DNA from 3 places in the Fusicatenibacter faecihominis genome. Region 2 is predicted to be linked to each of the others. Evidence: riboswitches for the same ligand, from Rfam matches in the RefSeq annotation. Region 2 holds a riboswitch; each other region holds the start of a gene.

Region 1 (10,651 bases), on a different contig from region 2:
TCCTGCAATGGGTGTCCTCCTTTCATGTTCTATGGTGGTATGCCCGCCGCCGGGAAGCGGGGCGGGCATGAAAAAAGAGCGTCCGTTTTCACGCCGCCCTGTTAAATCCGTACCCGCAGCCCGGAAAGGTCTGCCGCCCGAATACCCACAAGATACCAGTTGTCCCCGTACTCCATACGGGTAGGCTTCCATTTGCCCCGCACAAAGACCTCCATGCAGTCGCCGCAATGTAAGCCCCCGTAGTAGTCGTTTACGTCAAAGCGAATGTCGTAGCGGTCAGCGGTTTCATCAAAAATCAAAGCTCCTGTTTTCTGTGTCATAATCAAATCCTCCTTTGGGTTGGTTTACAGGCTTTCGCCCTCGTTGCAGGTGTAATCGGGTATGCCGGATTTTTTCGGTTTCCCATAAAAAGTACCATCTGCCATATCGTGAGATACAAGGGACGTGTAATAGCTGCCAATCGTAGACGGGGCATTGAAAAGGGCAGCTTTCATGTACTGCTTGATGTTGCGGATTTTGGTGGTGTTTTCCTGCATACAGTCAAGTACAAAGCGGATATGTTCGCTGTTCAGTTTCATAAACCTTGCTTTTACAAGCTCTGCCGGGTAGTCGTCCCCGGCGATACGGATTGTTTTTCGTTTGGTGCAGACGGTTTCAAGAATAAGGGCAAGGATTTCCTCTATCCTGTCCCGGTCAAGGTATCTGTCCTGTATCAGATAGTCGTACTCAATATTGTCCTTGATGATTTCCTCATACACGCTGTATGCGTCTGTCGCTTCCTTTCGCTTCCGTTCCGGCGGCTGTGCCGCGTCCTCTAAGGGAGAGGGATTTAGGGAATGGAAAGGAATGGAATGGGTACTTGATACATCTGTATTTAATTTTTCTTTTTTGGGTAAGTTAGTTTTTAATAGTTCTTTATTTAATTGCGTTGGATTTTCCGACGTCGGGTTATCCGGTGTCGGATTTTCCAATATCGGCTTATCCGCTGTTGGATTTTCCAATACCGGACAATCCAATGCTAGGGGCTGTGGCTGTTCGTAAATGGTGTACTCGATAGCGGTCATTTTGCCTTTCTCGTCGCGTCCCTGCCGCCTTGTGATATATCCGGCTTTTTCAAGCTCCCATACAGCGGTGCGGATAGCGTCGATACTTTCCCGGTTGATAAGGGACAGCCCTGCAAGGGTGTAGTCCCAATCTTCGGGAAGTGAGAGCATTTGCGACAACAAGCCCTTTGCCTTTAGGGAAAGTTCCTTGTTGCGTAAATGGTGGTTGCTCATAACCGTATAACCTTTGTTCTTTTCCACGCGGAAAACTGCCATAGCTTCATCACTCCTTTGGTTGGATTTGTTACGCAGTAGAAACGCGGTTTTGAGGGAAAAGGTATCAACCCTTGCATTTCTCATTTCCGCGCTCTAAGAGCCGCATAAATCAAGGCTTCATTTGCCCTTACTGCGTAACATGAGGGCATAAAAAAGCAGCGTTCCTGTTCTCCAGTGTAGGAGTGAGAAACGCCGCCTTATAGGTGGTGTTATTTTATTTTTTCTTTTCGACGTGCCGCGTAAGGTGGTGTAGCGGTCTATCCGGCAGCCCGCAGGTGCTTTTTGCATATCAAGGCTCAATCCGTTAAAAGTAGTAAATGAGTAGTAAAATCAATTTGCAAACCTGCGAATATGCCCGTAAATCAAGCATTTTTCAAGACAATCAACTAATTTAAAATAAATACATTCCTGCTTCCGTCTTCAGACAGGTATGGCATCAGACCAAATTTGTCCGTTGTATCTTCTGCGTCCATAATGCCATTCTGTGGTCCCAATAGAAACAGTGAGTTTCCCTTTATAAAATCTTCTCTTGTTTTGCCATCATCTGCCGGATCACTGTTGCTGCAGTCAAGCATCCCAAGGTCTTTCCACTTTTGGATATATTCCATACTTTCCATCATGCCTGGTGTATCGCTTACATTTGCCTTTCCTGACAGGTAATCTTTCTGCCACTGCTTTCCAGACATGGTACTAAGGAATCCCGCATCCGCAATATTACATATATACTGAAAGGCTGAACCAGGGTACTGTATCTGTGCCATACATAACGTAACTCCTGCTTCTTTTGCTTTGTCTGCAAGTTCTTCAAGTTCTGTAAAAGATGTTGGCAGCTTCCAGCCATTTTTCTCAAGCAGTGTTTTATTATAAGTGATTCCATAACAGTTGTACAAAGATGGAAGCATATAAAGTGCACCATCATCGGATACATCTTTCAGACGTGATTCCACATAATTATCTGTAAAATCGTATCCGGAGAGATCAATCATCTTATCACTGACATCCACCACATCTGGTTTATAAAAAGTCTGTGTGCAGATGTCCGGAAGATCATCTGCCTCTAACATATTCTGCAGACAGGTTGTTGTATTTGCTCCGCTGTACGGGACTACTTCAAGTTCAACCTCCGGATAGGTTTTATGCACCTCTTTTATGAAGCTGTCCACATCCAGATAAGGAGCCATAAAAGTAATTGCTTCGTGTTTCTTTGACGTTTCATCTGTTTTCCCACACCCTATAAGTCCTGTTGCTGCTCCACATGCCAAGACAAGACATATACTTTGTACTTTTTTGATTTTCATATTTTTTCTCTCTTTCCCAACAAAAACATTATGGTTAGATTTATGAAATAACACCGTAAAAAAACACTGTCAAACAGACAGTGCACGTCATTTCATGCAACTGGCTGCCATTTTACAGGCCCTGTAGCTTTGCGTCGCAGACTTTCATCTGTTTTGCCGATCATCCTTCTTAAGCTTTTAAACTTATGCAAAAAACTGATTTTATTATACTCTAATGCTCTACTGTACACAAGAAAAACTTCTCAATGGGAAACAGGGCATGCCCTAACAAGAAAAAGCCGCTGACACGTTATCTCCTAACGCATCAACAGCTTCTATCCTGCTTTAATTCAATGTATTATTCAGTTTTGTAAAGATTTATTTGCTTTCAGCATTCTCCCTGATACGGTAATAATCATCCATATCAATGCCTATTTTTACCTTGGTATCTGGTTTTTGTTTGCTCAAGAGGCACACCGTCTCACAATGATAGGTTGACGGGAAAAGATCGATGCAGCAACATTTCTCTACTCTGTAGCCACTGCTCTGGAGCGTCACCAGATCCCTTGCCAGGCTGGTGGGTTTGCAGGAAATGTAGACCATGCGGTCCACGCCGAAGCGGATGATCTTTTCCAGAGCCTTGGGGTTGATACCGTCTCGCGGCGGATCCAAGACGATAAGATCCGGCATCTCAGAGAGCTCGTCGATGACTTTCAGCACATCGCCTGCATGGAAATCACAGTTGTCCAGATGGTTGAGGCCTGCGTTCACTTTGGCTGCCTCCACGGCCTCCTCCACGATCTCGACACCCACGACTTTTTGGGCAACCGGGGCCAGGATCTGGGCAATCGTACCGGTGCCACTGTAAAGATCGTAAATTACCTTATCCTTCGTCTCACCCACATAGTCTCTGGCCGTCTCATAAAGCACCTCCGCGCCAAAAGAGTTGGTCTGGAAAAACGAAAACGGAGAAATCTTGAACTTAAGGCCCAGCAGTTCCTCATAGAGAAAATCTCGGCCAAAAAGCGTCCGGCTCTCGTCGCACTGTACCACGTCTGCCAGGCTGTCATTAATAATATGGAGAACTCCCACCAGCTCGCCGTCCAGAGAAAGAGCCTTCAGACGCTCTGCCAAAGCGTTCATATCCGCGCTGTTCTGGGAGCTTGTCACCACAGCCACCAGAACCTCGCCGGTTTTCAGGCCTTTCCGCACGAGAAGATGACGCCAGAAGCCTGTATGACGGAGCTTGTGATAATAAGGGAAGCCGGTCTCAGCAGCAAAATCCAGCACAGCAGAGAGAATTTTCCGGAAATCTTCTTCCACGATCTGACACTGATCCACGGTCACGATATCATAGAAGCTTCCTCTCTTATGCATACCTAAGGCCAGCGGACCGTCCTTGTAGGCATCGCCGAAGGAGAACTCCATCTTATTCCGGTACTCTTTTTCCCTGGGGCTTCCCTTGATCCCCTCGAAATTCAGGTCCGGACATACCTCCCGGAGAAGTTTCTCCACCACGGAACTTTTCATCGCAAGCTGCTGCTCGTAGGGCAGATTCTGATAGGTACAGCCCCCGCAGTTTTCAAAATGAGGACAAGGCGCTTCAATCTCTCCCGGAGCCTTTTCCAGCACTTCCAGAAGTCGGCCCTCGCCTCTGCCGGAACGGGCTTTTGTCACAGAAAAACGGATTTTCTGGCCCGGAACCGCATTTTTCACCACTACAGGCGCGCCCTCGATCTCCAGGATTCCCTTGTTCGGGAAACGGAGCTCCTTTACAACACCTTCTAAAATTTCACCTTTTTTCATCTGTTTTCCTTTCTCATAAAAAGAGACAGGTGCCTGCCTGACAGACATCTGTCTCACTTTTTATTTTCTCTGATCTGAAGCTTATTCCTCCTCGGAAGCTTCCTCGTCTTTCTTCTCTGATTTCTTGTCCTCCTCTTCGTCATCGAAGTAGTCGTCGAAATCATCATCAAAATCATCATCGAAATCTTCCAGATAATCCGGAGTAAAATAACGATATACTGCGTATGCGATGGCTGCCACTGCTGTTACGGCTCCGATCGCTGCCAGAACCCAGAGAACTACGTTCTTCGGCTTCTCTTCTTCTTTTTTCTGAAGACTGTTTAATAATTCCTCTAATCTGCTGTTCATATTTGCCACGTCCTTTCGCTCCTTTGCACAGACATCATGGAAAACTCCATTGCCGTTCTTCATTCTTTATTCTCGTGTTTAGTATATCACCTTTCCACGGATAATACTATAATATTTTTCTAAATCTTTTTCAGTTTTGCAAAGCCGGCGAACATTTTTTTCACGCCGCACTTGTCGAAATTCACTGTCACCTCAAAGTCTCTGCCGCCATCAGTGATGGATTCCACGATACCCACACCAAATTTGATGTGTTTCACGGTGTCGCCCACGCCGTAATCCAGGCTGCCGGCTTTCTCCACCTTGAACTGTTTCGGATCCAGAGCCTTGCTCTTGAAAGCATTTTTCGCATCCTGGAACGCCAGTTTCCGCTTGGTCGGCTGATTGAGCTCCGTCTTCGGCTTCGCCGGCTGGCCGATGCTTAAGTACTCCTCCGGGATCTCCTTGATGAAACGGGACATCCGGTTGTACTGGATCTCTCCCCTTGCCATTCTCTGACGGGCACAGGTCATGGTCAGCTGCCTCATCGCACGGGTGATACCCACATAGCAGAGACGGCGCTCTTCCTCAAGATCCGTGGGGTCCTCGGAGGAAACAGTCATATAGCTCGGGAAAACGCCATCCTCCATGCCTGCCATATAGACATTGGGGAACTCCAGACCTTTCGCGCTGTGAAGGGTCATCAGCGTCACATGGTCGTCGCTGTCATCCATGGAATCAATGTCTGCCACCAGGGCCACATCTGCCAGGAAACCGCTTAAGGTCGGATTTTCCGTGCTCTCCTCGTAAGCGGCCACCTTGGAAATCAACTCGTCAATGTTTTCCAGACGGGACAGGGCCTCGTCGGTAGCCTCCGCCCTGAGCTCTCTCATATAGCCGGTCTCCTCGATGATCTCCTCCAGAAGTTCCTTCACGGAAACATGCTCGGCCTTGCTCTTCAACACCTGGATAAAGTTCACAAAAGGCTCCACCTTCATGTAGCTTCTTCCCAGAGACGGGATGCCGGAAGCTCCTTTTAAGGCCTCGTAAAAACTGATGCCATGCTCACCGGCGTACTCCTGCACTCTCGTGAGAGTGGTCGCGCCGATGCCCCGCTTCGGAACATTAATGATACGGCGAACCGCCAGATCGTCTCTCGCATTGTCCACAGTTTTCAGATATGCCAGAAGATCCTTGATCTCTTTTCTCGCATAGAAGTTTACGCCGCCGATGATCCGGTAGGGGATGCTGGCCATCAGGAGTTTTTCCTCAAACATACGGGACTGAGCGTTGGTCCGGTAAAGGATCGCGCAGTCTTTATAATGAAATTCTCCGGTGGAAACCCTTTTCTCGATATTTCTCACCACATAATCCGCTTCCTCGTAGCCTGTGGTAAACTGCCGAAGCTTGATGGGCTCACCCTCGGGATTGTTGGTCCAGAGGCTCTTTTCCTTACGGCTCTGGTTGTTTTTAATCACAGAGTTTGCTACCTTCAGGATGTTCTTGGTGGAACGGTAGTTCTGCTCCAGTTTCACGGTATAGGCTCCCGGGAAAACATGCTCGAAATTCAGGATATTCGCAATATTTGCCCCGCGGAATTTATAGATGGACTGGTCGTCATCACCGACTACGCAAAGATTTTTGTACTTGGAGGCCAGAAGGCTCACAAGCATAAACTGAGCGGTGTTGGTGTCCTGGTACTCGTCCACCATGATGTAGCGCAGCCGGTCCTGATAGCTCTCCAGCACATCCGGATTGTTCTTGAAAAGCTCCACAGTCAGGCAGATGAGATCGTCAAAATCCACAGCATTATTGTGTTTTAAGACTTTCTGGTACTCTTTATAAATCGTAGCGATCCGCTCGCCGTTCATATCTCCGCGGTGATCCAGCTCGAACTGTTCCGGTCCGATGAGTTCATCCTTTGCCCGGGAAATGGCAGACAGCAGGGCTTTTTCCTTATAGGTCTTTGTATCCACGCACAGACGCTTGCAGACATCCTTCATGACGCTTTTCTGGTCGTCCGCGTCATAAATGACAAAATTCGTGTCATAGCCCAGACGGTCGATGTAGCGTCTGAGAATCCGTACGCAGGAGGAATGGAAGGTGGAAACCCAGATGCTCTCTGAGCCGAAGCCCACCAGCTTGTCCACACGCTCCCTCATCTCTCCGGCCGCCTTGTTCGTGAAGGTGATGGCCATGATATTCCAGGGATTTACGCCTTTTTCCTCGATGAGATAAGCGATTCTGTGGGTCAGCACTCTTGTTTTTCCAGAACCGGCTCCCGCCAGAATCAGCACCGGTCCTTCTGTGTGCAGTACAGCGTCTTTCTGCTGTTCATTTAATGTATCGTAGATACTCATGTACTTTTCCTCTCTATCGTGATATCTTAATGCCCTGACACAATTCCGCCCAGAGCCTTTTCTTCCAGTGTTTATTATACCGCAAATTTCTCATTCTGTCACCCCCGCCGGTTGACAAAACTCAAAAAACCACTTGACATCTGGTTTTAAAAACCAGATAATGGGTTTATGAAAAAGAAATCTGAGGTGAACCCTATGACAGTCGATACATCTGACATGCTGAAAAGCATTTTTGATACTTTTTCCGGTCTGGATTACATCCGGCCGGAGGATATCCCGAACATTGATCTTTACATGGACCAGGTGACTACGTTTATGGAAGAACACCTGAAGAAGACCCGGCGTTATCCCGAGGACAAGATCCTCACCAAGACCATGATCAACAATTATGCGAAAAATGATCTGCTTCCGCCTCCCACGAAGAAAAAATATTCCCGGGAGCACATGCTGGTCCTGACCTTCATCTATTATTTCAAAAATCTTCTCTCCATCACCGATATTCAGGCCCTCCTGAAACCGCTGACGGACAAATATTTCAAGAAGGGCGGAGATTTCGGCATCGAGGACATCTATAAGGAAGTGTTCAGTCTGGAAAAGGACGAGCTCGCCAAGCTCCGGAAGGATATAGAGGAAAAATCCGCCATCTCCAAAGAGACCTTCAAGGACGCGCCGGAAGAGGACCGGGATTTTCTCCAGCTTTTCTCCTTCATCTGTCTTCTCGCTTTCGACACTTATATGAAAAAAACGCTCATCGAGAAGCTCATCGACTCTCTCGATTCCTGAACCATTTCTCCCTGACCGCATATGCTGACAGTATCAAAGTCAGGGAGGTTTTTATGAAAAAGAACTGGAAAAAAATAACTGCCGCACTTCTCACGGCCACGATGCTTCTCGGCACCGGCTGCGGAAAGAAAGAAAAAACGGAGGAGGCTGCCAAAGTCACACTGAACGAGGTAGCCCACTCCATTTTTTATGCGCCGCAGTATGCGGCTATTGAATTAGGTTATTTTAAAGAGGAAGGGATTGACCTAACTCTTGTCACCGGCTTTGGAGCCGACAAAACGATGACTGCCGTGGTCTCCGGCGAAGCGGACATCGGCTTCATGGGAAGCGAGGCTTCCATCTATGCCTACGCCCAGGGCGCTTCCGATTACGTCATCAATTTCGCCCAGCTCACCCAGCGGGCCGGAAACTTTCTCGTAGCCCGGGAAAAAATGCCAGATTTTTCCTGGGATGATCTGAAAGGAAAAACCGTTCTTGGCGGTCGAAAGGGTGGCTGCCAGGGCACTATGTAAATTTACAACATCTTTACCATCGTGATCTCATCGATATAGCTTCCATTGGGAAGGCGGAAGGCTCTGGGAATTCTCCCGATCTCCTCAAATCCCATTTTCTTGTAAAGGCGCAACGCCCGGTCATTGTCCGCGAAAACGCCAAGCTCCAGCTGCTCAAAGCCGGCCTTTTTTGCAAAATCGATGCCACGCTCCATCAGAATCGTTCCCAGACCGGAGCTGCAATATTCCTGAATAATGGCAATGCCAAGACTTGAACGGTGACGGACCTTCGTGCGGTCATGAAAAATGTGAACGCCCACATTTCCCACAACGCGATCCCCGTCAAAGACCGCCAGCATCAGATCTTTGTCTGATTTCCGGATATTCCGAAGGATTCTCTCCTCCTCTTCCAGCGTAAAATCCACCTCTTCCGGCAGGCGCACCATAAAATGGGTCTCCGCTGCCGTCTGTCTGAGATAGGCAATCATCGACTCCGCATCCTCCGGCTCCGCCTCTCTTAAAACAACCTCTCTTCCATCTCTCAGCTGGATTTTTTCTCCCTCATCAAGCTTCAGTTGTTCCAGATCATCAGGCACATAGAGGTTTCCGCTGTAGTATTTCCTGCCCTCTTCCAGATAAAGCTCTTTCCGCCAGGCGATATTTTTGTCCTCCGTATGGTAGAGCAGGAGATTTTTCACGCCGAGGCGCTCCGCCAGCTCGCAGGCGTCTTTTACCGTGGAGTGATGTTTCTCGTAGGGTTTGAAAATGTCCGCCTGACCATAGAGACAGAAGGCCTCGTGAAGAAGCCAGGTGCTGTCTTTGGCATAGCTCTCATTTGCTTCGTTGTAGGGCTCGTCCCCGCAGCAGGTGAGCTTTTTCCCATCGCCGAGCTCCATGGAAAAGCCGAACTGTTTCGCCTTGGTGGAGTGAATGTCAAAGAAAGTTACTTTTTTCCCGAGAATTTCTTTTGACTCCCCGTCCTCAACCGTGACGAGATGGAGGCGCTTATCCAGAAAAGCGGCTTCTTTTTTTTGCAGCAAATTCTCTGCCATGCCCTTAAGAAGACCAATCACTTCCTCGTGGGCATAGATCACGGCGTCCTCTTCGTACTGGCCGCGGCTGATATTCTGACAGACCATGCGGATCATCCAGAGGATGCCCATGATGTGATCCAGATGTTTATGGGTGACAAAAATAGTCCGGACCTGTTTCCAGTCGATCCCAGCGTGCTTCAGCTGATGCAGGATGCCGTTTCCGCCTCCGCCGTCCACCAGGAAATAGTCATCTTTTTCGCTGAGTACAAAACAGGTATTATAGCACTCGGTCACTGCCGCGTTTCCCGTTCCAAGTATGGTAAGTTTCATCTCTTTTCCTCCTGTGCTAAAAAAGGAGCCGCAGTCTCATGCAGCCCCTTTCTCTTTTTTCTCAGCCCTGCTGGCCGTTTGCCTGCCGAATCATATCCTCCACAACGATATCGTAGATTTCGCCGATAGTATTGCAGTATTCCAGAATCTTCCAGGGCTCATTGGTGTGGAAATGGATCTTGATGAGATCCTCATCTCCAGCCGCAATGAGACTGTTTCCCTCGAAATGCTCTGTGATATATTCTGCGATCTCATCCTCATCCAGATCCTCGTCTCTTCTGTCGATGAGCAGCTGCGTATCGTAACGATAAGCGAACTGATCATCCTCTGCATCGATTGAATGAACTGCCATTTTCTTATCCTCCGTGTTGATGTTATTTGTGGTTTATGCTAACTGTTCAGAGCCGCGTCTCGATTCCGCTGCGCTCTGAATAATCATATTTTAGCATAGAATTGAGCCGGTGGAAAGAAATATCACGCCTTTATTAAGTAGGCATATTTTCGGATCTGCTGGCGCAGCAGCTGTTCCACCCGCTCCTGAACCGCATCAGAATACCCTTCCGCGATCTGATCCAATTCTCTTTGCACCTCTTTAAAAGAGAAGTGAAATTGAAGCTGGATTCCATATAGCGCTTCTGCCGCTTCCAGCTGCTCATCAAAATCCGCTGAAAATGGTTTTGCCTCTATATGCTCCAGACATGCTTCCAGAGGCAGTTCCAGCGGATAATCCATTTTCACATCAGCCAGCAGGCAAAGTCCCTGATCAAACAGCGGGCTCAACGCATACTGCTGCGTTTCCTCCTGATAGATCACCGCAATATTATTCGTATGACGATCTTTATTCAGAAAAAAGGCATCGATTTCCAACATCGCAGTCAGATAACTGCCAAAATTTTTAAGCTTTGTGATCTTCTCGACCTGTTCAGT
Region 2 (10,651 bases):
TTTCCTTCTATTCCACCAGTTCATGAATGACCTTTACCAATAATTTTCCATCAACCGGTTTTCCAATATGCTCATTCATTCCTGCTTCTTTTGCCTTCATTCTGTCCTCCACGAACGCATTTGCTGTCATTGCAATGATCGGAATTACCTGTGCATCTTCTCTGTCCAGAGAACGGATCCGCTTTGCAGCTTCATACCCATTCATGACCGGCATCATGATATCCATAAGAATGACATCAAACTCACCAGATCCGCTTTTTTCGAATATCTCAACTGCTTCCTGGCCATTCCATGCTTTGGTCACGACAGCTCCCTCATTCTGGAGCAGAAATTCTGCGATTTCCATATTCAGCTCATTATCTTCTGCCAGAAGAATATGCAGTCCCCGGATAGAAACTTCTGTTTTTTCTCCGGTTTCCGGTCTGCCGCTCCTGTCTGTATCGATCCGGAACGGGACACGGATCACAAAGGTAGTCCCTGTACCTTCTTTACTTTCAAAGGTGATCGTTCCACCCATTTTCTCGACCAGATTCTTTGAAATCGCCATTCCCAGTCCTGTTCCGGCAAATTTTGTGCGGCTTCCGGCATCTTCCTGTGCAAATGGTTCAAAAATATGTTTCTGAAACTCTTCTGTCATCCCGATCCCGGTATCCCGGCAGACAAATTCCATTGTCGTCATTCCCGGCTGTTCGGATGGAATTTCCCTGCAGCTGATATAGATCTGTCCGTTTGCTCTGTTATATTTCACCGCATTCGACAAGATATTCATCATCACCCGTTTCACATGCCCCGGGCTTCCGATCAGATCCCGGTGTATGATTTCTTTTTTCTCCCACACGATCCGGATATTCTGTTCTGCGGCAATCTGTTCGATCACAACAAACACTTCTTTGGAAATGCAGTTCAGATTAAACGGAATTTCTTCCAGGATCACTTCATCCGACTCCAGTTTACTCATATCCAGGACTTCGTTTACCAGTTCCAGTAACAGATAGGATGCCTCTTTGATCTTTGCCCTGCATTCCATCTGTTTCTCCATATCGTCTGCATAATGGTCTGCCACATCGAGCATGCCGCAGATCCCATTGATCGGAGTCCGGATATCATGGCTCATCCGTTGAAGGAACTCGGTTTTTGCCTCGTTGGCTGCTTCTGCTTTTTTTGCCGCTATCAGAAGTTCTGCTTTATATTTTTCCTCTTTTTCCAGTTCCTGCTTCTGATGTTCCAGATTGGTTCTGGATATACAGAACCAGAATATACCGAATATCAGCACATAAAGAGAAATGACACCTGCCACGCTTAATGGAAGGTTATAGAATACTTCCGTATTCGGAAGATACGCATAGATATAATAATCACGCTGCTTCAGCATGATCCCGTAGCATCCGGTTCCTTCATTCTTCAAATGATAAATGTGCTGACTGTCTGTATGCTTTTTCATTGCTTGAATGACCTCGTTGCCGGCTGTATCCTGCCTCAGCAGTTTCTCATCATTGCTGGCAACAATGATCCCATTGTCTGCAACAATAATCGTTCCGTCTTTCTGGATATTGTAACCCTTTAAAAGCCCCTGTATCGTCAGGGTATAGTTTCTGGCAAATTCGGGAGATGTGTAATAGTAGATCGCTACGATACCCGGTGCATCTTTTCTGGCACAGGCTGCAATGTCGATTTGTGAACCGTCTTCTCTGGTAAACCGTTCCGAATAGCTTCTTTCTTCATATCCGGTAAAATCCATGATGATGTCTTTTTGCAGATACTCCGTGATCTCACTGGTCAGGGATTCATCCATACTGTATTCACAGTCCGTCTTTCCTTCGGTATCCAGTACAAGGATACCGTCCACCCATAGAGTCTGCAGATTTTCTTTCAGGAACTCCCGGCTCAGCTGACCGCCGTTTTCTGTTTCCATCTTAATATTTGTACTCATCTGTCTGGCACTTTCAATCGCACGGAGGAGACTTTTGGATTCCGAAGATTCATTATAATGGGTGTAAGTGGAGCACTGCACTTTGACATAGTTTACAATCTCCACCATCCGTTTCTCTGCTTCCGCCTTTTCCGTATGGAAAAAATAAAACAGAGAGACTGCAGCCACAAGGATCCCAAGCAGACCACCGACCACCTGGATCCGTTTTTCTTTTGTTTTTCTCTTAATAGCCAAGATCATCCACCTCCAGATACTTCTGGGGATCATCCAGATATTTTTCAATGATTTTCAGGGAGGTGCCATCCTGACGCATTTCTTCCAGGGTCTGATCCATCTGCTCACAGATTCCTCTGTCATCCTCTTTTGCAAAAGCAACTCCTATCCCAACGATCATCAGAGGTTCTTCCAGGATACGGAAGCTTGTATCATAATCCTTCATATACTGGACAACAGATTCCTCATGCGCGGCAGCTGCATCCACATATCCTTTCCCCAGAAACGTATAGATCAGTTCCCTGTGTCCAAGACTGATCAGATTGCCAAGTTTGGGAATCCTTTCATCCGTCCGCTTCAGAAAGATGCCTTCCGGTTTGGTTGTGGACTGGACGGCAAGGTTCTTTCCCTCCAGGTCACTCAGCTTATAAATATCACTGTTCTCATTTACGGCTACTACCTGGCGGCTTGCTATGTACGGTCCGGCCCAGCGGTAATCGTCAAGGCGCCCTTCCATGGAAAAACAGCCCATGATACAATCGATCTCTCCGCTCTCCACCAGTTCTTTTTTCTTCTCCCAGTTGATCTGGACAACGTCCACCTGATAGCCCATTCTTCTGAAAGCTTCTGTGGCCAGTTCTACGTCTATGCCCGTCGATATGCCATCCTCATTCAGATAATTGTATGGGGGATAGCTGTCGCTGCCGAGCGTAATGACAGGCTTTTCTGTTTCTTTTTTACTGACATCCGTGTTTTTGCATCCTGTCAGGGTGCCAGCTAAAATTCCTGCAAGCAGAATGCCTGCGATCATTCTTTTTCCTTTCATTTTCCTTCCATTCCTGCTGCTGTTTAATATTTCTGTAAATGGTAACTGTTCAGGCCGTTCAAAACAACAGGCCACAGGTCTGCGCAATGCGCTCTCGCTTCATTCGCTGATGTTCTGAACGGTTATCCAAAAACCGATTTCATTATACTTCCACACTCCACTATGCACAACAAAAAAATCATCGTCCGATATATTTTGTGATGGCAGATATTAAAATACTCATATCAACCGGCTTCACCACATGGTCATCCATTCCGGCATTCAAAGCGGCCTGTACATCCTCTGTAAATGCATTTGCTGTCATTGCAATAATGGGGATCTCTTTTCCATCCGGACGGTCCGGCAGATTTCTGATTGCTTTTGTCGTTTCATACCCATTCATTTCCGGCATCATAATATCCATCAAAATCAGGTCAAACGTCCCCGGAGCTGTATTACAAAACTGTGTCAGGGCAGCTTTCCCATCGGCAGCCCTGGTTACAATCATCCCTTTTTCTTCCAATAGGGCGATCGCTATCTCTGCATTTAAATCATTGTCCTCTGCCAAAAGAACATGCAGGCCATGTAAATCCATATCTTTCCTTAACTTTTCATTCTCTTCCGTCCGTACCTGTTCTGCTATAAGCAGGGGGATTTCTCCATCTGCCAGCATATCCAGACACTCTTTAAAGGAAGCATAGACATATTCATACTTCCAGCCGGTTATGTAGGAAATTTCTGGAGATACTCATAGCCGGCTCCCTGCTTATGTTCCCCGAAACCACCTTCCTGAAAATTGGCATATGGGAAATACCCGACTCTCACGGTTTTATTTTCTTCCTCCATTGCCTGAGTTGTTTTCCCGTCACTTTTTATTTCCGACGCATAAACAAAAACCGGTACAAAAAGCAGCATGACAAATGCTAAAATGCTCAAATAGAATCTTTTTTTCCTGTCTGTTTTTCTTATCCGTTTTTCTGTCTTTCTGTTCATTCATTCCCTCTTATGATCCATTCCTGCTGTTGTTCTTCCTGATCTGTGAGGTTTCCTGTTTATTCAATACAGAAAGAATGACCTCTTCCAGCTTTTCGATATCAATCGGTTTTGCAATGTGTCCATCCATGCCTGCATCAAAAGCCTTTTTATATATCAGCATAACCGTAAATACGGTTCCTTTTCCAGGTTGGCTTTCCACCTCAATGCTGCCGCCCATCAGATCCACATATTTTTTACGATTGCCATTCCAAGACCTGTCCCTCTATAATTGGAACGTGCAGAATTGTCTGCCTGTACAAATGAAGTAAATACTTCTGTATTACTTATTCGAGCATTCTACCATAAAAAAACACTGCCAAACAGACAGTGCATATCCTTTCATGCAACTGGCTGCCATTTTACAGGCCCTGTAGCTTTGCGTCACAGACTTTCGCCTGCTTTGCTGATCATCTCTTTATATTTATGAAAAAATATTGATTTTATTATACTCTCATGTTCCACTGTACACAAGAAAAACATCACCCTTTTAACGCTCGAAAAAAAAGAACAGCCGATACCTATGTTCGAACTGTTCTTCTTATCAAATCCCACGATGGTGAATTGATCCACATGGTTCTTATTTCTCATGCACCACCTGGAAGATATAAAATTTTAAATAATAGGATTCATCCGCAGCCCAGAGGATGGGATGATCCGGTGCCTGGGTACGATATTCCACCTGGCGGAGACGCACATGGACACTTTTTGCCGCCTGACGGAGCATCTCCGTAAAGAGCTCATAGCTCATAAAGTGAGAGCAGGAACATGTAGCCAGATAACCGCCATCCTTTACCAGCTTCATGCCGCGCAGATTGATCTCACGGTAGCCCTTGATGGCGTTTTTCACGGAGCTTCTGGACTTCGTGAAGGCGGGCGGATCCAGGATCACCAGATCGTACTTCTCGCCCTCGGCCTCCAGCTTCGGAAGCAGGTCAAACACATCGGCACAGAGGAATTTCACCTTATCGGAAAGGCCGTTAAGGGCCGCGTTTTTCTCCGCCTGATGAACGCCCAGCTCGGAAGCATCCACGCCCAGCACCTCTTTTGCCCCGGCAAGGCCTGCATTCAGGGCAAAGGAACCGGTATGGGTAAAGCAGTCCAGCACCTTCGCGTCTTTCGCCAGGCGCTGGATAGCCAGACGGTTGTATTTCTGATCCAGGAAGAAGCCGGTCTTCTGGCCGTCTTTGACATCCACCTCGTAGCGGACGCCGTTTTCCACAATCTCCACCTCGGTGTCAAACTCCGGTCCGATGAAACCTTTTCGCTTCTCCATACCTTCTTTTTCGCGCTCTTTGGCATCGCTTCGCTCGTAGACGCCGCGGATGATCACGCCGTCCTCCGCCAGCACTTCCTTGATGAGGCGCACCAGGTTCTCTTTCATCCGGTCAATACCCAACGCCAGGGACTGAACCACGATCACATCGGAAAACTTGTCCACCACAAATCCCGGCAGGAAATCTGCCTCACCGAAAATCAGGCGGCAGCTTGAAGTGTCCACGGTCTTTTTCCGATATTCCCAGGCGTCTTTTACCCGCATCCGTAAAAAAGCCTCGTCGATCTCCTGGTCCTGATGACGGGTCATCATACGAATCCGGATTTTGGAATGTTCATTGATAAAGCCGCGTCCCATGGGATAACCGTCAAAATCATGCACCAGAACGATATCTCCGTTTTCATAGGAACCGAGAATGTTTGCGATCTCGTTGTCAAAAACCCAGGCTCCGCCCGCTTTCAGGGTGCGGCCTTCGCCTTTTTTTAAAGTTACAACTGCCAGACTCATAATCTCCTCCGTATCTTTACTGGACCTTCACTTCTCCGGCCAGCACTTTCTTGTAATCTTCATAGTTTTTCTTCAGAAGCTCCGGTGTATTGAGCTCGTAGGGACATTTTTTCATACACTGGTTGCAGTGAAGACAGACTTCGATCTTCTTCATCTCTGCCTGCATCTGGGGTGTCAGCCAGGCCTTGGAAGGTGCTCTTCTCAGCATCAGAGACATTCTCGCGCACTGGTTAATCATGATGCCTGCGGGGCAGGGCATGCAGTAACCGCAGCCGCGGCAGAACTCGCCGGTGAGCTCTTTCTGCTCTTTCTCGATATAAGCGGTCAGCTCTTCATTCATGGTCGGTGTCTCAGCCATATAACTCAGCCACTCTTCCAGTTCTTTTTCTTTCTGGATGCCCCAGATCGGAAGGGCATTGTCAAACTGGGACATGAAAGCCATGGCTGCCTCGGAACGGTTGATGAGGCCTCCTGCCAGTCCTTTCATCGCGATAAAGCCCATGTTTGCCTCTTTGCATTTTTTCACAAGGGCGATCTCTTTCTCAGAAGAAAGGTAGCTGAAGGGGTACTGCAGGGTCTCGTAAAGACCTGACTCCACAGCCTCCTCGGCGATGTAGAGCTTATGGGCCGTGATGCCGATGTGGCGGATTTTTCCTTCTTTTTTCAGCTCTTCCATGCACTCATACATTCCCGTGCCGTCCCCCGGGCGATAGCACTGATCCGCACAGTGGAACTGATAGATATCGATGTAGTCTGTCCGAAGATTTTTCAGGGAAGTTTCTACCTGGGCCCGTACCTCTTCCGGTGTCTTTGCGCCGGTCTTCGTGGCGATAAAAACTTTTTCCCTCATGCCGTCGAAGGCCTCGCCCACTTTCACTTCGCTGTCGCTGTAGGCTCTCGCCGTGTCAAAGAAACGCATGCCCCCCTCATAGGCCCGGCGGAGCAGCTTCACTGCCATTTCCGTACTTACCCGCTGGATTGGCAGCGCGCCAAAAGCGTTCTGGGGCACCGTGATCCCTGTGCTTCCAAGTGTGATCTGTCTCATAATTTATCCTCCTGTTGCTTTTTTCGATCTATCATAACAGATATATTCTATCATATACTACTTGCTTTTTACAGCAAAAGTCTATCCTTCTTCCCCAAAAATCCATTGATTATTTTTATCCTGTATGATATTATAAACACAAAATTTTACATTGCATATTCAAAATAATACATTTACCCAGGGAGCTGGGGGACGTGCTCTTTACCTAATCCGGACACCTTATGGAGGAGGTGAAGTTTATGAGCGATTACGAGACACTTATGATTATTTTAATCATCGCTAATTTAACCAAATAACTGTTCTGCAGTTATTTGGTTATGAGCAAGTAGCGAAGCGGATTTCGAATATCCGCTTAACCCTTAGCCATACTTACATACGCACATAAAAAATAGCCGTCCTAATCTGTAGCGAGATCAACGGCTATTTTTTAACTATTAACGCCGGATTAGGTGAGATGCAGTCACCTTCCAGCTCCCTTGTTATGTATATTATAGACTTATCTGTTTGATTTGTCAACTTTTATTTTGCAATTCATTCCACATTCTTCAGTGCTTCATCCATCGGAATCTTCTTGATGCTCCGGAACTGCAGGACGGCCACGAGAGCGTAGACCAGCATGCCAAGCGCAAACATTTTTCCATAAATACTCGGCTCGATGTAGAGGGTCAGCCAGCCGCTGTACTCTGACATCATAAATATATATATATCTTTGATGAGCTCTGTGGCGAAGAAGAAGCTCGCAAGCACGGAAAAGATCACAACCCAGGTGGTGCTCACCAGGTAAAGGCTCACGATCTCCCTGTTTTTGTAGCCCAGGATTTTGACCATGGAGATCGAGGAGGCATTTTTCTCGATGATGAGCTTGGTCAGCAGGTAAATCAGCAGGGCAAAGAGGATCAGCGAGAACACGTTGAAGAGCTGGAACATCTCTCCCATGGAAACATCCAGCTGGCGGGAAACCTTCGTCAGATCATCCTGAGTGATCGTGGTGGTCACATAATCATCGTCGAGGTCTGTCAGTTCCTCATCAGAGAAGTACCCGTTAAAGTAGGCCTCTTTCTTACCGAAAAGCCTCCGGAAATTCTCAGCCGGCATAAAGAAAGCCAACGCGCCCGGATAATCATAGAAACCACCCACCTGAAACTCATAGGTCTTGCTTCCATAGGGTTCCTTCAGCGAGATCGTGTCGCCGGTTTTAATGCCATATTTCTGCTGGAAACCGTCACTTAAGAGCACACCTTTTTCCGAAAGGCCTGAAAAATCAGCTTCCACATACTTACTGTCCGGCTCGATGCCGTAAATCGTAATGCTTTCCCCGTCTTTCCCCTCTTTTTCCGGGATCATTTTCAGAGATTCCATACAGAACTTTTCCGCATTTTCATTCTCCGTCTCAAGGGAAGGCATCAGAAGCTTCTGCACCATGCCCAGAAGGGAATTTTCCTCCACATCCAGTTCATCGGGAACACTTAAGATATACTGGTATTTTGCCAGCATGTTGTTGATGGTCTCCTCCTGGTAATGAGAAAGGAGCGGGCTCATCATCATACCGAAAAGAAGCAGAATGTTGGCAAACACAATGCCGATGAAAAGGGTCAGATAGCTGGCCCGGTTCTGAATCAGAATACGGATGCGGAACCGGTTGAAAAATTTAAAGTTCGGAAGACGCACAGCCTTGCTCCGCCGGGTGCTTCCCAGATCCTTTCTCAGGAAACGGAGAGGGGAAATTTTCAGTTTTCCGCGGATCAGAACCACATTGATGATGGCCATGATCACAAACGGAACAAGGGTTGTCAGATAAAAGGCCTCCGCATTCCAGCGGGTCTCATAGGTCGGAAGGCTGTAGCTTCCGTAATACATGTCTGCCACAATCCCTTTGAATACCGTATAGCCCAGAATATTTCCGATCACTGCCGCCAGGATCGTCACCAGAATCGGCAGGGAAATATAGTGAAGCAGAAGCTCCCTCCTCGTATAACCGGAGGCCCGGAGGGTTCCGATGACAGCGGCTTCCTTCTGGATCGTGTTGTTGGTGGTCACGGCAAAAACGAAGGCCATGATCGCGATCAAGATATAGAGTAGAACCTCCACCATCGCTTTGTCGCCGCCCATATCATCCCCGGTGAAACGGATGGCCTGATTCAGATATCCGGGCAGATAGCCGCTGATATCGGCCTTTGCTGCCAGAACCTCCAGAAAATCATCGGCCATCTCTTTCTCTTCCGTATCGTCCGCCGGTTCCTTCTCATAAAGCCAGGAATAGCAGTATTTCATATGGGTATCAGAGAAAGCTGCGAAGCCCTCGGGTGTCAGCACGGACACGCCGAATTTTACCGAGTCAAACATCAGATCTCCCGGATCGGAGAACAGAGCACTGTAATCGGAAAGAGCCACCAGTCCTGTGATTTTCAGCTCTTTTCCTCCTACTGTGATGGTGTCTCCCACCGCAAGGGAGTTATTGTCCGCATACATCCGGTCGATGGCGATCTCGTCGGCCGTCTCCGGAAATGTGCCCTTCATCAGGCAGACCAGGTTCACTTCTTCCCGTTTTTTGAAGATACGCATGGTGCCGTCTGAGGTTCCATCCAGATCCACATCCACCGGTTCATCCAGGTAGAAGTTCTCGTAGATCGTCACCCCTTCCTGTTCCAGCTCCTCCAGTTTTTCCTCCGTAGCCTGACTATCCAGCGTGAAGTTTCCGTTCTCGATCCTGTATTTCTCAAAGCTCTCGTCATAGGCTTCCAGCATGCTCTCATCCGCCACCAGAAAGCCGGAGACGAAGCCGATTGTGGCCGTCATGAAAAGAAAGATCACCAGATATTTTCCGATATCTCCCACAAGTTCTCGCGGGAGGCGCTTCCAGAGCGGATTTCTCATCTTCTTTTTCATAACCGCCTCACCATTCCAAATCGCCGGCGGCAATCTTTGTCTCGTTCACATAGTTTTTCCGGATCTGACCGTCACGGAGCTTCACCACGCGGTCCGCCATATTTTTGATGGCGTCGTTGTGCGTGACCATGATGACCGTGTTTCCGTATTTCTGATTCACATCCTCAATGAGCTTTAAGATCTCCTTGGAGGTATGGTAATCCAGAGCTCCCGTGGGCTCGTCGCAGAGCAGGATATCCGGATTTTTCACGATGGCACGGCCGATACTGGTCCGCTGCTGCTGGCCGCCGGAGAGCTGGTTTGGCAGCTTATGACGGTGCTCATAGAGCCCCAGCGTGTGAAGCAGCTCGTCGATGTCCAGAGGCCTGTCGCTCAAATAAGCGCCCACCTCAATATTTTCCTTTACATTCAGGTTGGGGATCAGGTTATACATCTGGAAGACGTACCCTAAGTGTCTCCGACGGTACTCCGTCAGCGCCTTCTCCTTCATCTCTTCCATCTTTTCCCCATCGATGCTGATATAGCCGCCGTCGGCCTCGTCAATACCGCCGATGATATTCAGAAGTGTGGATTTACCGGAACCGGAGGGTCCCAGAAGCACGCAGATCTCGCCTTTTTCCACAGAAAAATCCAGTCCTTTCAGGACTTCCGTCCTGTTTTCTCCCGCTCCAAAGCTCTTTCGTAACTCATGTATTTCCAGAAACATCTTATCCTCCCTCTTCCTGGCCGTGCAGGTTTTTGTTAGTTGTTTCTAACTCAGTGTAACGCATTTTATTTTTCAATGGAAGACAGGATGTTGAGTTTTTTTATCACTTAATGTTTAAGTTTTCTTAAAATACCATCTGTACCAGCAACATATAAAGGATCGTGCCTCCTGCGATGCTGAGGAGCGTATTCTTTTTCCGCTTGTGAAGGAGGCCCACAAAAAGGATCGCAATGGCTTCCGGCAGACCGTGA
Region 3 (10,651 bases), on a different contig from region 2:
TTCCTTCTTCCATCCGATCCAGCGGAAAGCCATTTCCCAGGGGTCCAAGTATCTCGACCTCGTCTCCTTTGGAATAACCGGAAAATTCTGCGGTCCCTTTTCCGGCCACGCGGTAAACGATCCGGAGCTGTCTTTCTTCTTTATTTACTTCACAGATGCTGATGGGTCTCGGGAGCAGACGGCTGCCATCCTGACAGTAAAGATTGATAAACTGTCCCGGCTTCGCCTCTCCTGCCACCTGTTCGGTCTGAAGCCACAGGCTGAAGATCCCGGTTCCGATCCGCTCCTGGCTCACTACTTTTGCACATTCTTTAAATTTTGCCACTTTTTTCTCTCCATACTCTGATAACTGCCAGATGCATTTTTCAACACAACTGGCAGTTTCTTTTTTCTATATTTATCTGTTTTTCAGTGCGCCATCGATATCTGCGATCATATCTTCCACAGCGGCTCTGGAGGCCTCTGCGAAAGCAGCCTCGCCATACTTCGCATATTTCTCCTGCTTCCATGCGGCGATGATACCGCGGGAAGAGTTGACAATGGCTCCCAGTCCGTCTTCATTGAAGAAATGAACCAGATCCTTGCCTTTTCCGCCCTGTGCGCCGTAGCCCGGCACCAGGATGAAGGCCTTCGGCATGATTTTTCTCAGGATTTTACCCTGCTCCGGATAGGTAGCGCCGACAACAGCTCCTACATAGCTGTATTTGTCGCCCATGCATTCCTCGCCCCAGGCAGCGACATGCTCGCCCACGATCTCATAGAGGGGACGGCCGTCGATGAGACGGTCCTGAAACTCTCCGCTGGAGGGATTGGAGGTCTTCACCAGTACGAAAATACCTTTTTTCTCCTCTTTGCAGACGTCGATGAAGGGTTTGATGCCGTCGGTTCCGAGATAGGGGTTCACGGTAGCGAAATCCTCATCAAAACCGGCAAATTTCTGGCTTCCCACCTGTACTTTCCCCAGATGGCCTACTGCGTAAGCTGCGGAGGTGGAGCCGATATCGCCTCTCTTGACGTCGCCGATGACTACCAGATCTTTTTCCTTACAATAATCGACGGTCTTCTTGAAAGCGATGAGACCTTCGATACCGAACTGCTCGTACATGGCGATCTGCGGTTTCACCGCCGGGATCAGGTCATAAACATGGTCTATGATCTCTTTGTTGTACTGCCAGATGGCCTCTCCGGCTCCCTTTAAGGTCTCGCCGTACTCTTTGAAGGCTTTTTCCTGAATCTGTTTCGGAATGTAATTCAGCATGGGATCCAGGCCGACAACGATGGGTGCATGGGTTTTCTCGATTTTACTGATGAGTTTCTGAATCATTGTTCTTTCTCCTTATTCTTCTATTCACTGTTTCATCCGGTCAGCGGCATAAACGATTTTTCCGCCGCAGATGGTCATTTCCACCTCGCCGAAGACTTTTCTTCCGTGGAAGGGGGTATTTTTTCCCATGGAACGGAATTTATTCTTGTCAATCGTGTATTCCACTTCCGGATCGATGATGGTCACGTCCGCGATCTTGCCCTCAGCCAGATTTCCTTTGTCAATCCCTAAGATTCTGGCGGGATTGGTGCTCATCTTGGCTGCCATCTGAAGCGGAGTGATCACGCCGGGGCGCACCAGTTCGCTGATGGTCAGCGGAACGGCGGTCTCCAGACCTACGATACCGAAGGGTGCGTTCTGCATCGTGCGGAGCTTCTCCTCCTCGCTGTGGGGCGCATGGTCCGTCGCGATGACATCCATGATATTGTCGTGAAGGCCCTGCTTTAAGGCTTCCACATCCTCTTTCGTACGGAGAGGCGGGTTCATCTTGTAGTTGGCGTCATTTCCCGGAATATCTGCGGAGGTCAGCGTAAAGTGATGGGGGCAGACCTCGGCGGAAACGTCCACGCCGTCGAGTTTGGCTGCTTTCACCATGCGGACGCTGTCCTTCGTGGAGCAGTGGCAGAGATGCAGTCTCGCTCCTGTCTCTTTTGCCAGCAGAATGTCTCGGGCCACAATCACATCCTCCACCGCATTGGTGATGCCCTTCCAGCCCTTGGCTGCCATGTCTTTATCTGCGTTCACCACGCCTCCTTCCACCATGTTGATATCCTCACAGTGGGCCAGCACCGGAATGTTCAGAGATTTGGCGATCTTCATAGCCTTCCGGTAAAGTCCGGAGTTCATGACGGATTTGCCGTCCTCGCTGATGGCGGGGGAACCGGCTTTTACCATACTCTCAATGTCAGAAAGTTCCTCGCCTCTCATGCCTTTTGTCACGGCTCCGGCCTGAAGCACGTTGATGAGGCCCAGCATTTTCGCCTTATTGTGTACATAGGAGACCCGGTGGCCTTCGTCCATGACCGGTTTCGTGTTGGGCATGGCCACAATCGTCGTGAAGCCGCCGTGGGCTGCTGCCTCAGCTCCCGTATCCACGGTCTCTTTATAGGTAAAGCCGGGGTCACGGAGATGTACATGCAGATCGATGAGTCCCGGCATCACATAACAGCCGGAAGCATCCACGACCCTGCAGTCTTCTCCGGAAGCATCCGACTCTTCCTTATCCGTATTCTGTTCCTTTACTTTCCAAATTTTGCCGTCACGAATCCACAGGTCATAAAGACCATCGCGCTCATTTACCGGATCCAGAAGACGGCCGCCTTTGATCAAAATATCCATATACACTACATCCTCCCACTCTTATAGCAATGTCTCGTACTACAGATTTTTTTGCTCTGAATTTATTCTATCATAGGATAGTGGTGGGGGCAAACTTTTTCTTTTTCAAATTCACAGCAATTTTCCGCATTTGAAAAGGACGGGAAATTTTCCCGTCCTCAGAGCACCGGCTTTTATTTTCTTTTTGCAACAATTGTCGGCATTTCCAGTTTGAAAGCCAGAGTATCTTCGTCTTCTATCGTTACCTGGTCTTCCTTAAAGTTAAACGTAAGTGTCTCTTTTCCGCAGGTCTCGATCTTACGCAGTTCGATAACAAGGACATTTTCCTGCTCCCACCAGGCGCTCGCCAATACCTGGCCAGCCAGCCTTCCCGGAATCAGATTCTGTCTTCTTGAGCCGTCCATTGCAGCCCAGAGATCGAAGGTTTCGTCTCCGTCATCTGTGGAAATACATAACGTATCACAGGTAAAATGAAGCGTAAAACTTTGAACTGCCGACGGAAGCGGCGTTCCTCCCATAATCATTTCCACCCCGTCGCAGCCCAGATAAAAGTTTCCTTCTTCTACCTGATAGCTGCTTCCATCTACTTTTTCCATGTACGGGCTGAAGGGATGATATTTCGGAGCGGGAAGAGAAAGAGCGCTCATACGTTTTTTCAATGCGTCCGACGCTGTCTTATTTTCCCCAGCTGCGGGATTTTTTCGGATTCTCTCAAGAAAAGCCCACATGGTATCCAGGATTGCCTGTGCCCAGTGTGCTCCCGATGCATTCTCGGTAATGGCAATGAGCATATCCAGATCCGGAACAACGATCGTGAACTGCCCCATCGCGCCGTCTGCACGGTATACGCCTTCGGGCTGGCACATCCAAATCTGATAACCATAACCGACAAAGTTATCTCTGGCCTCCGGATTTCCGATCGCCTCTGTCGCCGACTCATTCTGAAGGCTGGTCGCCCGTTTCACATAGTCTTCCGCCAGAATCCTCTCATTGTCCCAGACTCCGCCATTCGCATAAAGCTTCATAAGGCGAAGATTATCCTCGGTGGTCGAAAACAGGCCGCCTCCGCCCATCTCCGTACCGTCCGGCATTTTGATCCAGCGATGGTTATCGGAAAGGATGCCGATCTTATCATACAGGCGGGGTTTCAGATATTCATGCAGTCCAAGTCCTGTTTTCTTTTTGATAATCGCTGCGAGAACCGAAGAACCCACACTGTTGTACATATAGGTCGTTCCGGGTTTGTGTTTTACCGGGGTATGAAGGAAATCATGAAGCCAGTTTACCGTCGGTTCCGGCATCTCGTCCATTCCGCAGCCCATGCAAAGGACATCGTGGATTGTCAGAAGCTTCAGATTTTCTGAGGGGTTCTCCGGTGCTTCTTCCGGGAAAATATCAATCAGTCTTTCATCCAGCTTTAACAGGCCTTCGGTATACGCAATGCCAATCGCCGTCGCCGCATAGGTCTTGGAATGAGACTGCTGGCCATGGCGGATTCCGGGAGCATAGGGGCTCCACCAGCCTTCCGCACAAATTTTTCCATGCCTCATAATCATTAAGCCATGGGGTTCTGTGATCCCGCTCTCCAGCTGATCCAGAAGCCACTCGATGTCTTCCGAACAAATGCCGGCCTGTTCCGGTGTGATCCGTTCAAATTCTTTTCTTGTCATAATTTTTCCTCTCCTGTTCTATTTATCTTTTTTTCTTATTTTTCAGGCGATATTTTCTCTTCAGGGCTTTTTCTTTCAGGCGGTATTTCTCTTTTGTCAGTTTTTCTTCCTGGCGGGCGTTCTCAGCCAGAATTTTTTTCCGGTATTTCCGGTAGAGCCGGCCTTCCTGAATGAGGGCTGCTCCGGCAAAGGCTGCGAATACCGCCGCCTGGAGCGCTACGGTGAGCTGTTCTTTCTGCTTTTCTGTCAGATTCATAGGGCACCTCCGTTTCTCATAGTTTCTCATAGTTTTTCCTAACTGGTCTCATTATACCATAATTTTCCCCTGGCTGTTACAGTTGAATTATGATTTTGGAAATGGTATGATAGAAGAGCAAGCGATTTACGCAGTAAATCAGCGGATTCTGAATGTTTGAAGGATTGCGTGAGCTGCTCTGCAGCGTAGCAATCCGCAGGTACGACATACGAAGGGAGTTTCTGTTTTATGACTGTGAAAAAACCGGCAGCCTCCACTCCTCTCTGGGGCGAGAAGCCTTATCGCTCCCTGGACTATGAGTGGAAAAAACAGTACGGTGAAAAAATATACAAAGTCTCCTTAAACGGCGGTATGACCTGTCCCAACCGGGACGGCACCGTGGGAAGCGGCGGCTGTATTTTCTGCAGCGCCGGAGGAAGCGGTGACTTCGCCGCGGACGCCCGCCTTTCCATCAGAGAACAGATCGAATCCCAGGAAGAAAAGCTCCGGACGAAGTTTCCGGCGAAGCATTTTGTGGCTTACTTCCAGGCTTATACCAACACTTATGCTCCGGTGGACTATCTCCGGAAAATTTTCACCGAGGCCATCACACACCCGGATATCGTGGCCCTTTCCATCGGCACCCGGCCTGACTGCCTGCCCGACGATGTACTCGATCTTCTTTCTTCCCTGAATGAGATCAAGCCCGTCACTATAGAGCTGGGCCTTCAGACCATCCATGAGAAAACGGCGGCTTTTATCCGCAGAGGCTACGCCCTTCCCTGTTTTGAAGAAGCAGTACAGAAGCTCAGAAGCTGCGGTATTTCCGTGGTCGTTCACACGATCCTTGGGCTTCCCGGCGAAACGGAGGAGGATATGCTCGCTACGATCCGTTATCTCAATCACCAGGATATCCAGGGCATCAAGCTTCAGCTTCTTCACGTTCTGAAGGGGACCGATCTGGCTGCCTGGTACGAAAACCCGGGCTTTCCCGTTTTTACCGAGGAGGAATATATCGATCTTGTGATCCGCTGCATCGACGAACTTTCACCGGATATCACGATTCACCGTCTCACCGGAGACGGCCCCAAAGAGCTTCTCATTGCCCCGCTCTGGAGCAGCCGGAAGCGCTCAGTCCTCAATGAGATTCACCGGCAGCTGAAATTGCGTGGCTCCTGGCAGGGGAAATTTTTTCAACCATAAGGAGGGAACTATGGCAGAACCTTTAACCTTATACAAACTCATCATTCTATATATGCTGAAAAAAGTGGATTTTCCGCTGACCAACGCCCAGATTTCTGAATTTGTGCTGGACCAGGAATACACCACATATTTCACACTCCAGCAGGCCATCTCGGAGCTGGTGGAGGCCGGGCTTATCCGTATGGAGACCATCCGGAATACTTCCCAGTATTACCTCACCGAGGACGGCGATATGACCCTCGGCTATTTCACTCAGAAGATCTCCGCCCCCATCCGTGAGGACATCGACCGCTATATCCAGGAAAACAAAATGGCCCTCCGAAACGAAGTGGCCATTGTCGCTGACTATTATAAAAATACCGCAGGTGAATATTCCGTCCACTGCGAAGTCAAGGAGAAAAAAGGCGATCTCCTGGATCTCACCATCAGCGTTCCCGACAAAGAGCAGGCCATCGCCATGTGCAACCACTGGGGCAAACGCTGCCAGGAAATCTACGAATACGTCATGGGGACACTACTTACAGAACCGAAATCCGAATAAAAAAATGCCAGGCATAAGCTGGAAAGCTCTGCCTGGTGTTTTTTTATTCATGTATCCACTCCAGATACTTCTCAATCTCTTTCTCATACCCGTTTCCGCTGGGGCGGTAGAATTTGGTGTCACCCAGTTCTTCGGGGAGGTAGCGCTGGCGGGAGAAGTGTTTGGGGAAGTCGTGGGCATATTCGTAGCCGATGCCGTGGCCCAGTTTGGCGGCGCCTGGGTAGTGGGCATCTTTTAAGTGGACCGGAACTGTGGCCTTGCCGTTTTTCACGGCTTCCATAGCTTCAAAGATCGCGTTTGTGGCAGAATTGCTTTTGGGCGCAGTGGCCACATAGAGGGCGGCCTGAGCCAGAATCAGCTGGGATTCAGGCATGCCCACCCGCTCCACGGCCTGAGCTGCCGCCACTGCCACCTGAATGGCCTGGGGATCAGCGTTTCCCACATCCTCTGAGGCACAGATCATGATACGCCGGGCAATAAAGGTCACACTCTCCCCGGCATAGAGCATCCGGGCCAGATAATAGACCGCGGCATCGGGATCGGAACCCCGCATACTCTTGATAAAGGCAGAGATCGTGTCGTAGTGGTTGTCCCCGGTCTTATCGTACTGCACCACCCGTTTCTGGATGCACTCGGAAGCCACCTCCCGGGTGATATGGATTTTTCCATCCGCGCTGCGTTCCGTCGTGAGCACCGCGAGCTCAATGGCATTGAGGGCTTTTCTCGCATCGCCCCCTGCAATATCTGCCAGGAACTCCTCCGCCTCCGGCTCCAGTACCGCGTCGTAGGAACCCATGCCCCGCTCCTTATCATAGACGGCCCGGTTCAGAAGCACACCCACATCCTCCTTTGTCAGAGGCTTGAGTTCAAAGATCACCGACCGGGAAATCAGAGCGCTGTTCACCTCGAAATACGGGTTCTCCGTCGTGGCTCCAATCAGAATCAGCGTTCCGTCCTCCACAAAGGGAAGAAGATAATCCTGCTGCCCCTTATTGAAGCGGTGAATCTCATCCACGAAAAGAATCGTTTTTTTCTGGTACATTCCGAGGGTATCCTTGGCTTTGGCCACGACCTCCTCCATGTCTTTTTTCCCAGCGGAAGTGGCGTTAATCTGGGTAAATTCCGCGCTGGTGGTGTTGGCGATGACCTTCGCCAGCGTAGTCTTTCCGGTTCCCGGCGGGCCATAAAAAATGATGGAACCCAGCTTGTCCGCCTTGATCGCGCGGTAGAGCATCTTGTCCTTTCCGATGATATGCTGCTGCCCCACCACCTCATCCAGGGTCCTCGGGCGTATTCTGGAAGCCAGAGGGGCTTCCTTTTTCATCGTATTGCTTCTTGCATATTCAAATAAATCCATGACGTTCCTTCCTATTCCAATATCAGTTCATCCGCTGTCACAAACTGAAAGCCTCTGCTTTTCAGAGTATCGATAATCTCAAGGGCCGCTTTTACCGAGGAAGCATAGCAGTCGTGAAGCAGGATCACATCCCCATCCTTCACCTTTTCCGTGCCCCGGCGCACCACATCGCTGACATTCTCCGTAGTCCAGTCCAGAGTGTCCACAGTCCACAGTACGGGAAAAAGGGTCAGCCCGCACTCGAGGCTCTTATCCCACTCTCCGAAGGGCGGGCGTATGTATTCCGCAGGCTTTCCCGTGATCTCCTGAATCAGGTCGGAGGTTTTTCGGATCTCCTCGCAGGCCGCCTCAGGAGCCATACCAGAAAGTTTCACATGGCTGTAGGTATGATTTCCGATGAGATGCCCTTCCTCTGCCATGCGCCGGACGATCTCCTCCTTGCCGGAAATATTTTCCCCGATGAGAAAAAACGTCGCCTTCACGTCCCGCTCCTTCAGGCCGTCCAGAAGCAGCGGCGTATAGGTTTTATGGGGACCATCGTCAAAGCTGATGGCCACCCGGGGCGCCAGTTCCTCAGCACTCTCCGTCTCATTTTTCTCAGATACAGTCTCCACCGCATCCCTGCTCATCCAGACAGCGGCCGCACAGAGAAATACCGCCGTCAGCAAAATCAGATATCCTTTTCCAGCCTTCATGCACACTGCCATCCATCGTCTGTCAGTCTGATTATATGAAAGAAAGGGCCGGCATATGCCGCCCTCCCTTTTTTACTGCTCGTCTTCTTCGTCATCCACCGGCTTTACCATAGCCGCTTTCTCACGGATGGAAACTTCTTTTTTCTGTACCGGAGCCTGTTTCTTATGAATTTTCTCCGGGTGCTGGAACTCCAGCCGGAATTTCTTCTTCGCACTCAGCGTGTAAGCGTAAACCACGAGGCCAATCATGCCGACATTGCTGGCGCCGCCCCGGCCTGCGAAGATGACAAATACCAGAATTCCCATATATCCGGCAAAATCCATGGCCGCATATTTCTTGTAGGCTTTCTTCTGATCCTCCGTGACGCCCTCAAGAAGCTTCGTGAGCTTCGGCTCCAGAATATCCGTCGCAGCCCAGTAGCCCACAAGGTACAGACAGGCAATCAGCTGAAACGCCCAGATTTTAAGCCAGCCCATGAGGGTGCCGCCGATCATGACGGCGATAACGACAATCAGGGCAAGCAGCGTGATTATGCTGATCTTTTTGTGAATCTTTTTCCGTTCTTCCTTATCCATTTGTTTTCCCTTCTGCCGCCTTTCCGCGGCCATTTACTAAAGGAAAGGATAACACAGACAGTCTTAAAAGTAAAGCGATCAGCGCCAGGAAAGAAGCTCTTTCACGCTCTTTTTCTTCGGTGCTGCGGGAGCGCTTTCCGGATAGCCTGCTGCCAGAAGGGCGGAAACATTATCGCCCTCCGGAAGCTCCAGGATTTTTCCAAGAATCTCCTCGTCAAAAATGCCAAGCGTTACAGTGCCGACGCCGTACTCGTGGGCCGCCAGCATGAAGGTCTGGGAAGCGATGCCCGCGTCAAACATTTCCCACTTGTCCTTTTTGGAGGTGGTGTAGGAACCGTCCTTCTCATAACCGCAGATACCGGTCTTTGTCACAACGACGATCAGCACCGGGCAGGCGGAGATGATATCTTTATTATGGGTAAAATTCATCGTAGCTTCTGTGGCAATCCGCTCCTTAAGGGCCGCGTCCTCCACGGCGATATACCTTACGGTCTGGGAATTTTTCCAGGAGGGAGCAAAGGCAGCCGCCTCCACGATCTGTTCCAACACTTCATGCGGAACCTTTTTATCCTCAAATTTCCGTACGCTTCGTCTTGTCTTGATTCCATCAATTAACTGCATCGATCAATTCCTCCTTTTTTGTTTTTATTATAGGTAACTTTTTCAGCAGTGTAAAGTCTTAAAACGCAGAAAAACCGCGTACAGGATGTTGTCCTGCCGCGGCTTTTCAGAACCTTATGTAGAGAAAACTCCCGGTTTTCCCCACAGCAACCGGCTGTCATAGCTGTACGCCTTAGACCCATTGGTTTTGCGTCACTGCTTTTCAACAGGTTTGCTGAATTTAAAGTTCTCTTTCCCTCTCGAGAAAGAGTATATCAGAAAAAATCAGCTCCTGCACAACTTTGGCACAATCGGCAGGATTTTAAGCACAATCGTCGTTTCGCCTTACTTATTCGGCAAAATCTCCCTCTTTTCGACTGAGAAAATACCGATTATATGCGTCTATCAGCTCTTTTCTTCCACGCACCCGGATAGGGACCATATTTCCATTTTTCAGGATAAAATCTTCTTTCACGTCTGCCACCTGATCCATATTTACCAGGTAACTCTGATGACACCGCAGAAAACGCTTCTCTCCGATCCGGGACTCGATATCATTCAGTTTGTCCTGCGTCACAATCTCACTGCCATCTTTGAGATGGAGTGTGACGATATGACGGTTGCTGTCAATATAGAGGATATCATCGGTGTAGGGATAACGGAACTGCCGTCCCGTCTTTACTGCTACCCGGTTCCGGTCACCGGTTTTCAGTGTTTTCTCCAGAAGACGTACCAACTGAGATGCAGAAAAGGGCTTGAGGATATAGCCGGAAGCTTCCACTTCGTAACTTTCGACTGCAAAATCAGGAGACATGGTCAGAAAAACGATGGGCGCCGTGCAGGAAAGCGCTCGAAGTTTCACTGCCGTTTCCATACCGTTAATTCCGTTCATAAAAATATCCAGGAACAGAAGATCCATTCCCAGATATCCTTCTTCCACATCCGCTGTCAGCGATTCTCCTGAACTATATTCCTCTACAAGAGCCTCTTCCCCGCGGTCGTCAAAATATTTTTCCAGAAAATGTCTCAATATGCTCCGATCAATCTCTACATCATCACATATTACGATCTAAGACTTCCCATACCTAAAATGGGATTCGTACCTTAAAAAT

What was found. Region 2 has a riboswitch for cyclic di-GMP ahead of LKD71_RS18685 (ATP-binding protein). Riboswitches for the same ligand answer to the same signal wherever they lie in the genome.
Region 1: another riboswitch for cyclic di-GMP. It lies ahead of LKD71_RS16295 (ABC transporter substrate-binding protein); the one in region 2 lies ahead of LKD71_RS18685 (ATP-binding protein).
Region 3: another riboswitch for cyclic di-GMP. It lies ahead of LKD71_RS13210 (nitroreductase family protein); the one in region 2 lies ahead of LKD71_RS18685 (ATP-binding protein).

The regions. Positions count from the first base shown of each region.
Region 1 is NZ_JAJEPR010000048.1:5,795-16,445, forward strand. Features, by position in the region: gene LKD71_RS16280 (PcfB family protein) at 1-8, opposite strand, end outside; gene LKD71_RS16285 (DUF5348 domain-containing protein) at 102-320, opposite strand; gene LKD71_RS16290 (DUF6017 domain-containing protein) at 345-1,319, opposite strand; gene LKD71_RS16295 (ABC transporter substrate-binding protein) at 1,706-2,617, opposite strand; cyclic di-GMP riboswitch class I at 2,710-2,785, opposite strand; gene rlmD (23S rRNA (uracil(1939)-C(5))-methyltransferase RlmD) at 2,975-4,402, opposite strand; gene LKD71_RS16305 (hypothetical protein) at 4,484-4,750, opposite strand; gene pcrA (DNA helicase PcrA) at 4,870-7,086, opposite strand; gene LKD71_RS16315 (DUF1836 domain-containing protein) at 7,282-7,869, shown strand; gene LKD71_RS16320 (ABC transporter substrate-binding protein) at 7,923-8,381, shown strand; gene LKD71_RS18615 (GNAT family N-acetyltransferase) at 8,384-8,944, opposite strand; partial or broken gene LKD71_RS18620 (MBL fold metallo-hydrolase) at 8,927-9,724, opposite strand; gene LKD71_RS16335 (hypothetical protein) at 9,786-10,076, opposite strand; gene LKD71_RS16340 (HipA domain-containing protein) at 10,199-10,651, opposite strand, start outside.
Region 2 is NZ_JAJEPR010000013.1:15,087-25,737, reverse strand. Features, by position in the region: gene LKD71_RS09185 (ATP-binding protein) at 8-2,170, opposite strand; gene LKD71_RS09180 (substrate-binding periplasmic protein) at 2,154-2,969, opposite strand; gene LKD71_RS09175 (response regulator) at 3,148-3,621, opposite strand; gene LKD71_RS09170 (hypothetical protein) at 3,672-3,941, opposite strand; partial or broken gene LKD71_RS18685 (ATP-binding protein) at 4,098-4,259, opposite strand; cyclic di-GMP riboswitch class I at 4,323-4,398, opposite strand; gene LKD71_RS09160 (class I SAM-dependent rRNA methyltransferase) at 4,561-5,763, opposite strand; gene LKD71_RS09155 (aldo/keto reductase) at 5,780-6,808, opposite strand; gene LKD71_RS09150 (ABC transporter permease) at 7,340-9,694, opposite strand; gene LKD71_RS09145 (ABC transporter ATP-binding protein) at 9,702-10,400, opposite strand; gene LKD71_RS09140 (branched-chain amino acid transporter permease) at 10,525-10,651, opposite strand, start outside.
Region 3 is NZ_JAJEPR010000027.1:35-10,685, reverse strand. Features, by position in the region: gene LKD71_RS13260 (dihydroorotate dehydrogenase electron transfer subunit) at 1-325, opposite strand, end outside; gene pyrF (orotidine-5'-phosphate decarboxylase) at 398-1,324, opposite strand; gene LKD71_RS13250 (dihydroorotase) at 1,349-2,662, opposite strand; gene LKD71_RS13245 (serine hydrolase domain-containing protein) at 2,836-4,332, opposite strand; gene LKD71_RS13240 (hypothetical protein) at 4,355-4,588, opposite strand; gene LKD71_RS13235 (TIGR01212 family radical SAM protein) at 4,817-5,770, shown strand; gene LKD71_RS13230 (DUF4364 family protein) at 5,781-6,311, shown strand; gene LKD71_RS13225 (replication-associated recombination protein A) at 6,355-7,668, opposite strand; gene LKD71_RS13220 (polysaccharide deacetylase family protein) at 7,680-8,363, opposite strand; gene LKD71_RS13215 (hypothetical protein) at 8,436-8,939, opposite strand; gene LKD71_RS13210 (nitroreductase family protein) at 9,018-9,560, opposite strand; cyclic di-GMP riboswitch class I at 9,703-9,786, opposite strand; gene LKD71_RS18385 (LytR/AlgR family response regulator transcription factor) at 9,889-10,602, opposite strand.